DNA from 3 places in the Cellvibrio sp. QJXJ genome. Region 1 is predicted to be linked to each of the others. Evidence: predicted binding sites of a transcription regulator. Region 1 holds the regulator's gene; each other region holds the start of a gene.

Region 1 (3,218 bases):
CAATCCATAGAATTTTTTGCACCAGGGGTTTGCTAACTTTAAAGGCACCTACACCCAGAATAATAAAAACAACCAAACCAATAATTTTTGCCATCAACCATGGCTGTTCACCTGGTTTCATGCCCAAATGTACCGCGAGCACAATACCCGAGACCAACATAATGGTGTTGATAATGTGGGGGGCAATTTTTAGCAGTTTTTTATGCAACATGGATGAATTCATAAATAACAAAACACCACGCACTAAAAAAATGAGCAGTGAAAGTACAACAAAAGTTAAATGCAAATGTTTAAGGGCTAAATACACGGTGGTTTCCTTTTTTGTTTATGTGAAAATTATTGAAATTGTCGGTAATAAACTCAGGTGTCCGGGCTGAGCGCTTTACCTACCAGTGCGAGCATGCTGTCACTCAGTGGTAATTTCAGTGCGGCGTCATGGCCCTTGGCTGACATTTTGTTCCAGGTCTTGCGGATAATATCAATCAGTTTTACTTCATCGTGTTTGCTGGCAAAGTCTTCTAAATAAAATTCAATAAACACCAGGCAAATCACATCTTCCAGTGTTTGTACTTCTTCATCGCGCTTTAAACTGCGTTTAAGCAGCAAGTCTTTTACGCGAGAGATGATTCTTTCGTCGTAACCCTGTGCGGCCATAATTTCACCGGCGATATCGCCGTGCATTTGCGCTAAATCCAGACGCCACTTTTTATAGCCGCTACGATCCATTGGGTAGTCAGAGCGCGGAATCTTCCAGCGACAAATATGCTGGCTGCGTGTCGCGAGCTGTAACGCTTCGGATGCATCGGGGCAAAAACGTGACAGCTGTGCACTCATACGTTGGGCATAAATCCATTCTTTGGCAACGGTTTTGCCTTCTACTATTTCGCTATTTGGGTCTTGCAGGTTGGCGGCATCAAATGCGGCGAGGGTGTCTTGCAAACGCTGGTTGCTGATCATTGTAGGTGCTCGTGGTTTATTGCAGGTGCTTGCAGTGGTTAGCAGTGGCCATCGCCATTGGCGATATTGCGCAGCAACTCCATGTTAGTGATGAGGACTTCTTTTTTATCCACAGAAATCACCTCCTGTTTTTGCAAGCGAGTAAAAATACGGCTGACTGTTTCAATGGTCAGGCCCAAATAATTGCCAATATCGGTGCGCGACATAGGTAAGCGGAAGGCATTGGCCGATAGCTGGCGGCGGCTATTGCGGCTGGAAATACTCAGCAGTAGGGCGGCAATGCGCTCTTCGGCGCTGCTTTTGCTCAGCAGGGTAATAATTTGCTGATCCTGGGTAATTTCGCGGCTCATCAATTGAAAAAAGTGACGTTGCAGATTAGGGATTTGCAAGCTCAATTCTTCCATGCGATTAAACGGAATTTCGCACACCGATGCGGTTTCTAATGCGATTACTGAATTGGTGTAGCGATTGTCGGCAATACCATCCATGCCGACTACCTCGCCGGGCAAATAAAACCCGGTGACTTGTTCTTCACCGTTATCACTCAGGGTCAGTGCTTTTACTGCACCCGAACGAATGGCATACACCGAGTGAAAGTGGTCATTAGCGCGATAGAGATAATCGCCTTTTTGTAGCGGTTTACCGCGTTGGATAATACCGTTCAAGCGGTCGATATCCTCAATGTGCAGGCTGATAGGCAGGCAAATAGTATTTAAACGGCAATTGCCGCAGCTGACGCGCTTATCGTGAGGGCAGCTTGAATCCTGGGTTTTTACAATGTTCTGATTAGCTGTCATGGGTCCACCACCTCGAATATAAGACTATGGCAGGAAAACTCCGCGCCAACAGTATGATGAGTGATTGTTGCAGCTTTAACGGGGGCGGTAAATAGTTGATTTAGCTCAAATGTCTGGATAAATTTAATCCTGCGGGAGACGTTGTTGAGTCGTGCTGCTTTATAACCAAAAAGCCATATTCTTTGTTAAAACCCCCTCTTTACTTGCAGTGGGCCGGATAATATATTTATTCCGCTGGCCAGTTAGCAGCATTATTTATGGTAAGTCACATCGTTGTACTAGCAGTGAATCTCTTAGCACCTCGTTTTGTTTTTCATAAGTAAGATCTGAATCCGCCAGCACAATCCCACTTGGGGTATTCATTTTTATTTAAAGAAACATCGAGGTTTATTATGGCTAGAAGCACTGGTACCGTTAAATGGTTCAACGAGTCTAAAGGTTTTGGTTTTATCGCGAGCGAGGCCGGCCAGGACGTATTTGTTCACTACAGCGCAATCAGCGGTTCAGGTTTTAAAACCCTGGCTGAAGGCCAGCGTGTAGAGTTCGACGTAAAACCCGGTCAAAAAGGCCCGCAAGCCGAGAATGTCATTGGTTTGTAATTCGTCGCGCCTGCACATTTGAGCGACCAGTAATAGGAAGCCGCCCGGTGTAATCCCGGGCGGCTTTTTTGTTTTTGATGGGATTATTTTGGATGGGGATAGTAGTGTGGTGGATGTGGGTTAACTCGCCACCATAACGCGGTTGCGACCCGCTTCTTTCGCGCGGTACAGCGCCTGATCCGCCCGCGCGAGCCATGCGCTAAAAGAGGTATCCTGCGCAGAAAAAATAGCTACACCCAAGCTAATCGTTGCGCGCAGTTCTTTGGTCTCGTGATAAGCCGCAGTTGTTGCAATGCGATTGCGCATCCGCTCGGCAAATTGCAGCGCACCTTCTGCGTCGGTTTGCGGCAGTAAAATCACAAATTCTTCGCCTCCATAACGGCTGGCGATATCCATCCCGCGCGCTTCCGCTTGTATCGCCTGCGCAATACTGCGGATCACCGCATCACCCGCGGCGTGACCGTAATGATCATTAATATTTTTAAAATGGTCGATATCCAATATCACCAGTGCGCCGCCGCTGCCCATGCGGCTGGTGCGGAGCCATTCACTGCTCAAGCGTTCATCCATAGTGCGACGGTTGAGCAGACCGGTAAGGCCATCAGTTTGGGCAAGGCACTCCAGGCTTTCGTTGGCACTGTGCAGATCACTTAATAATTCATTGGTTGAGCGTTGCCAGCGGGTAAACAGTTGGTAACCAAAAAATGCGATAAATAAAATAATCATCGCGAATACCCAAAAAAATACCCAAGTGGTCTGCTGCAGAATCATGATGGCATTACTCACTTCAGCACTCATGGAGCTGCTGCTAGTGATAAGCGCGCGATCCAACTGATTGCTCGCTAACTGAATCGTAGCCGCACCG
Region 2 (3,218 bases), 2.3 Mb from region 1:
ATCAAGTTGCATAGTATTGTTCTGTTTAAGCGAAAGATGATTTAGATCATAGCCTATTTTTCACGCGACCTGATCAGCCTAAAGTCCACCTTCAGGACAAACCTACCAACCCAATTTTTAGAGGCTACTATGAAAATTTCATCAACATTAATTAAGGCAGGTGCATTCTTTGCCATGGTGACTGGCGCCGCACAGGCACTCAGTGCAACATTGGAAACCACCCTCTTTAATCCTCAGGAAAAAAGCATGTTCCCGGTGAGTTCGGTATTAATTACCGGCCCCAAGGAGGCCATTTTGGTTGACGCCCAGTTCCAGCGGAATGATGCGCAGTCGGTTGTTGAGCTGATCAAAAAATCCGGTAAAGCATTAACGACTATTTATATCAGCCATGGTGACCCTGATTATTATTTTGGCCTGGATGTCATCACCGCCGCCTACCCCAATGCCAAGGTAGTTTCCACGGCAAATACCCAAGCTTATATCAAAGCATCAATGGAGCCGAAAAAGGCTTATTGGGGGCCGATCCTCAAAGAAAATGCACCGCAAACACTGGTTGTACCGGAGGTGCTGCAAGGCGACACATTGATGATTGATGGTGAAAAAGTACAAATAGTCGGTATTGATGGCCACGATCCCAAACATACTTTTGTGTGGATTCCCTCCAGCAAAACCATGTTGGGTGGTGTAGTGGTATTTAACAACATGCATGTTTTTTTAGCGGATACCCAAACGCCCGAGTCGCGTCAGAAGTGGTACAAAACGCTCGATACAATTGAAAAATTACAACCGGAAACCGTCATTGCAGGCCACATGCTGGGCGACAAACCAATGACTCTTGATGCCGTTAACTTTACCCGCAACTACATTAAGGACTTTGAGGCCGCCGCCAAATCCTCAATCAATTCCGCTGAATTGATTGCCAAGATGAAAACCAGCTACCCCACTATTGGTGGCGACAGCATTTTGGGTTTAAGTGCAAAAGTCATCATGGGCGAAATGAAGTGGGGGCAATAGCCGCCGCCTAAAGAATCCACATTGCCCTAGCTCCTCGATTACACAAGCTTCGCAATTACACCTGTTCCGCAAACGCACAATGAAGTGCTTTTCATCTTGACCCAAATCAATGATTCCTGTAATTTCAGTAATTACTGAAATTACAGGAATCTCGCAAATGTCTATTACCCTCACCCCGATGATCCAATCCTGCATCCTCCACTTTGGTGAAATGGGGAGCCGCTGGGGGATCAACCGCACAGTCGGGCAGATGTATGCCCTGTTAGTCTTGAGCAAAGAACCCCTGTGTGCCGACGATATGACCGAGGCGCTGGGTATTTCCCGCTCCAATGTCAGCATGGGTTTAAAAGAATTAATGTCGTGGGAGCTGGTGAAGCTGCAGCATCGTCCCGGTGAGCGCAAAGAATTTTATTCAGCGCCGGGCGATGTGTGGGACATCGCCAAGACTTTGATCGAACAGCGCCGCAAGCGTGAAATTGATCCGACACTTTCCACCTTGCGCAATTTGCTGATCGAAAAACCCGCCAATGCCGACGAAGAATACGCGCAGCAACGGATGCGTGAAATGCACGAGCTGATCGAAATGATCACGCTCTGGACGCAGGAAATTCAACGGCTCGATTCCGCCAACCTCGGCAAGCTGCTCAAGCTTGGTAGCAGTATTGGCAAAGTGCTCGATATGAAAGACCGCTTATTGGGTGGCAAAAAAGAATCCACGAAATAATTGACCGAGGTACCCGTCATGCTCGAAACGCTTATGCTCTCCCGCATTCAATTCGCGGCCAATATTTCCTTTCACATTTTATTTCCCACCATCACCATCGCGTTGTGTTGGTTTTTGTTTTATTTCAAAGTGCGCTACAACTTCAGTGGCGACGAAGTATGGATGCGCGCCTATCGCTTTTGGGTAAAAGTATTTGCCCTGAGTTTTGCACTGGGTGTAGTGAGCGGCATTACCATGAGTTTTCAATTCGGCACTAATTGGCCGGGTTATATGGAAACCGTGGGCAATATTGCAGGCCCGCTGCTCGGCTACGAAGTACTGACCGCATTTTTTCTGGAGGCCACTTTCCTCGGCATTATGTTGTTTGGTATTGATCGCGTCTCCAACCGCATTCATACCCTTGCCACATTTTTAGTCGCCTTTGGCACCAGCATGTCAGCGTTTTGGATTATCGCCCTGAACTCCTGGATGCAAACGCCAGTCGGTTTTGAAATGCGTGATGGCAAAGCCTTTCCACTGGATTGGTGGGAAATTATTTTTAATCCATCCATGCCCTACCGTTTATCGCACATGCTGATCGCATCAGGTTTAACCGCTGCATTTTTAATTGCGGGTATTTCTGCTTATCGCATTTTAAAAGGCGATCACAAACCCGCACCGCGCCTTGCCTTAAAAACGGCCACTATTGCGGCAGCACTATTAATTCCCATGCAAATTTTTCTGGGTGATTTACACGGACTAAATACACTGGAACATCAACCGGCAAAAATTGCGGCGATGGAAGCAGTATGGCATACCGAAAAGGGCGCGCCTTTGGTGCTATTTGCGATTCCCGATAAGGAAACCCAATCCAACAAATACGCGCTTGAAATTCCCAACATGGCGAGCTTGATTCTCACCCACAAAATGGACGGCGAATTAAAAGGTTTAAATGAATTTCCTGATGCACACCCACCGGTTGCACCGCTGTTTTATGGCTTTCGCATGATGGTGGGCATAGGTGTACTCATGCTGCTCGTTTCCTGGTGGGGCTGTTATTGTTATTGGCGCAAGCAGGAAATTCCGCCGCTCTTACTGAAAGTATTTGTCGGCATGACTTTCTCCGGTTGGTTGGCCACGCTGGCAGGCTGGTACGTCACAGAAATTGGTCGCCAACCCTGGTTAGTGACCGGTGTATTAAAAACGGCCGACGCGGTCACCAGCACACCCGCCACGAATGTCGGCACCTCGCTGGCCATTTATTTAACGCTTTACGTAGTACTGCTGTTTGCTTATATCCGCACATTGTTTGTGATGGCGAGAAAATCGGTGTTGGTGGATCGTCCGCAAGAAATTGAAACGCTGCAAGAAAAACTCGTCGAAGAAAATCTGTGAGGAAAATAGTATGACCGATATCAGCACCTTGTCCGGCGAAGCATTTTGGTTGCCCGTTATTTTTATTGGCTTGATGGGGCTCGCATTATTTATTTATGCGATTCTT
Region 3 (3,218 bases), on a different contig from region 1:
ACACCGGAATATGCGATGCTGGGTTTTGCGGTATTTTATCTGGTGTGTGTGTTACTAAACTGGTGGTTTTATTTACGCAAACAGGGTGAATTTTATAATCCCTGAAAACCTTACAACCTTGAGCAGGTAGTGCAATCCAATCACTATTGCACCCCCTGCTCACCCCCCAAAAAATATTACCGACTAAATTACCTTGGAGTAACGAATTGTTGATGCGTTGTTAAGGTACTCATCAAACACCATACAAATTCTACGAATAAGCAACCGCCCCGCATTGAGAACTTCAATGCCCTCATCGTCAATGCTGAGTAACCCATCATCAATCATTGGTTTTAATTGCGCTAACTCTTTAGCAAAATGACTGCGCGAATCCAGGCAAAATGCACTATCAACAGCAGCAAAATTTAAATTGAAATGACAAATCAACTGATTAATTACAAATTGTCGCAAAAGATCTTCGCCGGTTAATTCGATACCTTTAATAAAAGGGATTGCACCCGAGTCAATTGATTTTTGATAATGTTCAACGCGTTTTGCATTTTGTATATAAACGTTGCCGAATGCGCTAATCGCAGAGGCGCCAAAAGAGAGCAAATCACAATCTCCGTGTGTGGAGTAGCCCTGAAAATTTCGTTGTAACTTTCCTGCTCTTTGTGCTTGTACCAAACTATCATCCGGTTTTGCGAAATGATCCATGCCAACATAAATATACCCAGCGCCCTGCAGACGCTCTATCGCCATATACAAAAGTTCAAGTTTTTGCTCTGCTGAGGGAAGATCACGCTCGTTAATTAATTCCTGGCTCTTAAAAAGATGCGGCATATGGGCATAATTAAATAATGACAGGCGGTCGGGCGAAAGCTCGATCACTCTATTTAATGTTTCACCGACACTGGTCAAAGTTTGCATTGGCAGGCCATAAATTAAATCCATACTGATCGAGCGATACTCTTGTTGGCGTAGTGCCTTTACCAAGGCGCTTACATCTTCAACACTGTTATAACGATTTACTGCTTTTTGAACCTGAGAATCAAAGTCCTGCACACCCATACTGACTCGATTAAAACCAAGTTTACGTAAATGCCCCATAGTGTTAGTCGATACGCGTCCTGGATGAATCTCGATGGAGTACTCACCTGCGTCATCATCCAGCAATGTAAAGTGCTTGCGTGTCGCAGCCATCAGCCAAGACATTTCATCATCACTGATAAAAGTGGGGGTACCACCACCCCAATGTAATTGAGTTACAAGTCGCGCGGAATCAAATAACTCTGACTGCATCGCCATTTCCCGCTCCATACGCTCCAAATAAGGTTGCGCACGGCCTTTATTGTTAGTAACTACTTTGTTGCATCCACAATAAAAGCAAAGGGTATCGCAAAAAGGAATATGAAAATAAAGCGACAGCGGCCTTCCGCTCGCGTTACTCCTCTCAACCGCCGCTTTAAAATTGGACGCAGAAAAGCTTTCACAAAATTGTGGCGCGGTAGGATATGACGTATAACGCGGCCCGGTTAAATCATATCGTCTAATAAGATCCAAATTCCATTCAAGTGGAGCCTGAAAATAAGCCATAAAACAACCTTGATATCTGGTAACTCTAGTGCAGAGCTATTTGTGAGAAATAGCTTTTCAGCATACGCTTTTTATAAAATAAGCGATTGACATGTATCAATTTATTGGGCATGGGCACGCCGGATAATTTGATACATTAAAATTTATTTGATCCGAACCAATTTTATTTTGAAAGTAGCTTGGGAGTGTCAACTAGAGCCAGGGAAGTCAAACCTGGAGGTTGGCCAAACAACAAAGCAAGATCTGCTGAGACACACGGAAGATTGCGCCATCTTGTGGCTTAGCCTGTGCATTTATTGCCGATAATGGTGAGGATTGCTGGCCATCTTGTGTGTCATGCGAATTCAGCGGGTAAAGTTTTGATTCAAGCGGCTATGCCAGCTATCAGCTATCAGCTATCAAAGAGGCAATCATTAAACTTAATCTTTCTAGTGAGCCACCTGCAAATCCGACACTTTAACGTTGGAAGCAACTTGTATCGCAAAGCCCTTTATTTGTGGTGGTTGACGAAAATCAACATCCAGGCCTTTTTGCAGTACACGCGCGCGTCGTTTTTGATATTAACTCTGATACAAACAATACTGTTTCATATGTTGATCCTGCAGCTAACAACCTCAGGGCGCGGTAATGACCCAACCTCTAACCGAGTTTGTAAAATATTACGAGCAACTAGCTGGAACCGCTTGGGCAGGACTGCAGATTATTCATTATTAACAAAAAAAGCAGTGGTCATCATGCCTAACAGGCACAAATGCCATCGGCATTCGAATACTGATTATATGAAAACCCACCAAAAATCAGCTAGTTAGATATGCCAATTAATGGGTGATTATTTTCTAAAGTGTGTCATTTTATGATCCTGGACGCTTATGAAACATCCAAATAGGGGTGTGGAAACTTGGTTTTAGAATTAAAAATGACATTTTTTGCTTCAAATACTGTGTCAATTTATGAGTGAACCGACAGGAATTGCTGCAATTGCATCAAATGTATGTACGTGAATCGAGCAACCCTTGTAAACCATACACTGGCTCTCTTAATCTAGAACACTCAACCGACTTTCCAAGTTAATACCTTTAACCTACCCTCACTGTAAATCACCCGAACACTCCCATACAGCTTAGGGCAGTGTTCCGGCTCTTCTCCCGAATTTATGTTTGACAGCCACAAACTCTTTCGAGCGAAAAATAAGTCTAATTCGCTGTTTGCTAAAATATCGAAAAACCTTTCAAGTACCGTATGTCGCCACTCGCAACTAGAAAACACCAAGCCTGACAGCCACAACTTGCCTGATGGTGACACTTCAGCATTTTGTTTGAATGCAAACAAGCCGGATTCCCTTAAAAAATCAACTAGTTCCAAAAATCGTCGCTGATGATTTCGGTAAGTTCGGGTATGCAGTGTTTTTGGAATCAGGCCCCATTCGATTTGCAATTCTTGTTGTACTATTAAGTTTGGGCAATCGTTGCACTCCGATCGAGGATTGGGTTCAAAGTTTACCCAATAGTAATTTTCAAAACCTACTGGATAACGACGCCATTCGCATGGTGTATTGTGCAAACTAGCAATTTTTTGGCGATAGAGAGTAAATCGCTCTAAAGGTTTTAATGATTGTGCCTTTATTATTTTATAAGCTTCGTAAG

The links. The regulator FNR, encoded in region 1, switches genes on or off when oxygen is low (the NO sensors DNR and NnrR bind a similar motif). The targets are predictions, from matches to a motif close to TTGATNNNNATCAA.
Region 2: a site for FNR is predicted at 1,111-1,124, ahead of NNX04_RS11640 (GbsR/MarR family transcriptional regulator). Genes of this name have one in related genera too.
Region 3: a site for FNR is predicted at 1,662-1,675, ahead of hemN (oxygen-independent coproporphyrinogen III oxidase). Genes of this name have one in related genera too.

The regions. Positions count from the first base shown of each region.
Region 1 covers NZ_CP101662.1:378,123-381,340, forward strand. The annotation lists gene NNX04_RS01690 (SirB2 family protein) at 1-307, opposite strand, end outside; gene NNX04_RS01695 (DUF4202 domain-containing protein) at 361-957, opposite strand; gene fnr (fumarate/nitrate reduction transcriptional regulator Fnr) at 996-1,754, opposite strand; gene NNX04_RS01705 (cold-shock protein) at 2,147-2,353, shown strand; gene NNX04_RS01710 (GGDEF domain-containing protein) at 2,474-3,218, opposite strand, start outside.
Region 2 covers NZ_CP101662.1:2,673,388-2,676,605, forward strand. The annotation lists gene NNX04_RS11630 (LysR family transcriptional regulator) at 1-12, opposite strand, end outside; gene NNX04_RS11635 (MBL fold metallo-hydrolase) at 130-1,014, shown strand; gene NNX04_RS11640 (GbsR/MarR family transcriptional regulator) at 1,178-1,738, shown strand; gene NNX04_RS11645 (cytochrome ubiquinol oxidase subunit I) at 1,757-3,112, shown strand; gene NNX04_RS11650 (cytochrome d ubiquinol oxidase subunit II) at 3,123-3,218, shown strand, end outside.
Region 3 covers NZ_CP101663.1:145,661-148,878, forward strand. The annotation lists gene NNX04_RS21570 (hypothetical protein) at 1-105, shown strand, start outside; gene hemN (oxygen-independent coproporphyrinogen III oxidase) at 184-1,575, opposite strand; gene NNX04_RS21580 (hypothetical protein) at 2,626-3,218, opposite strand, start outside.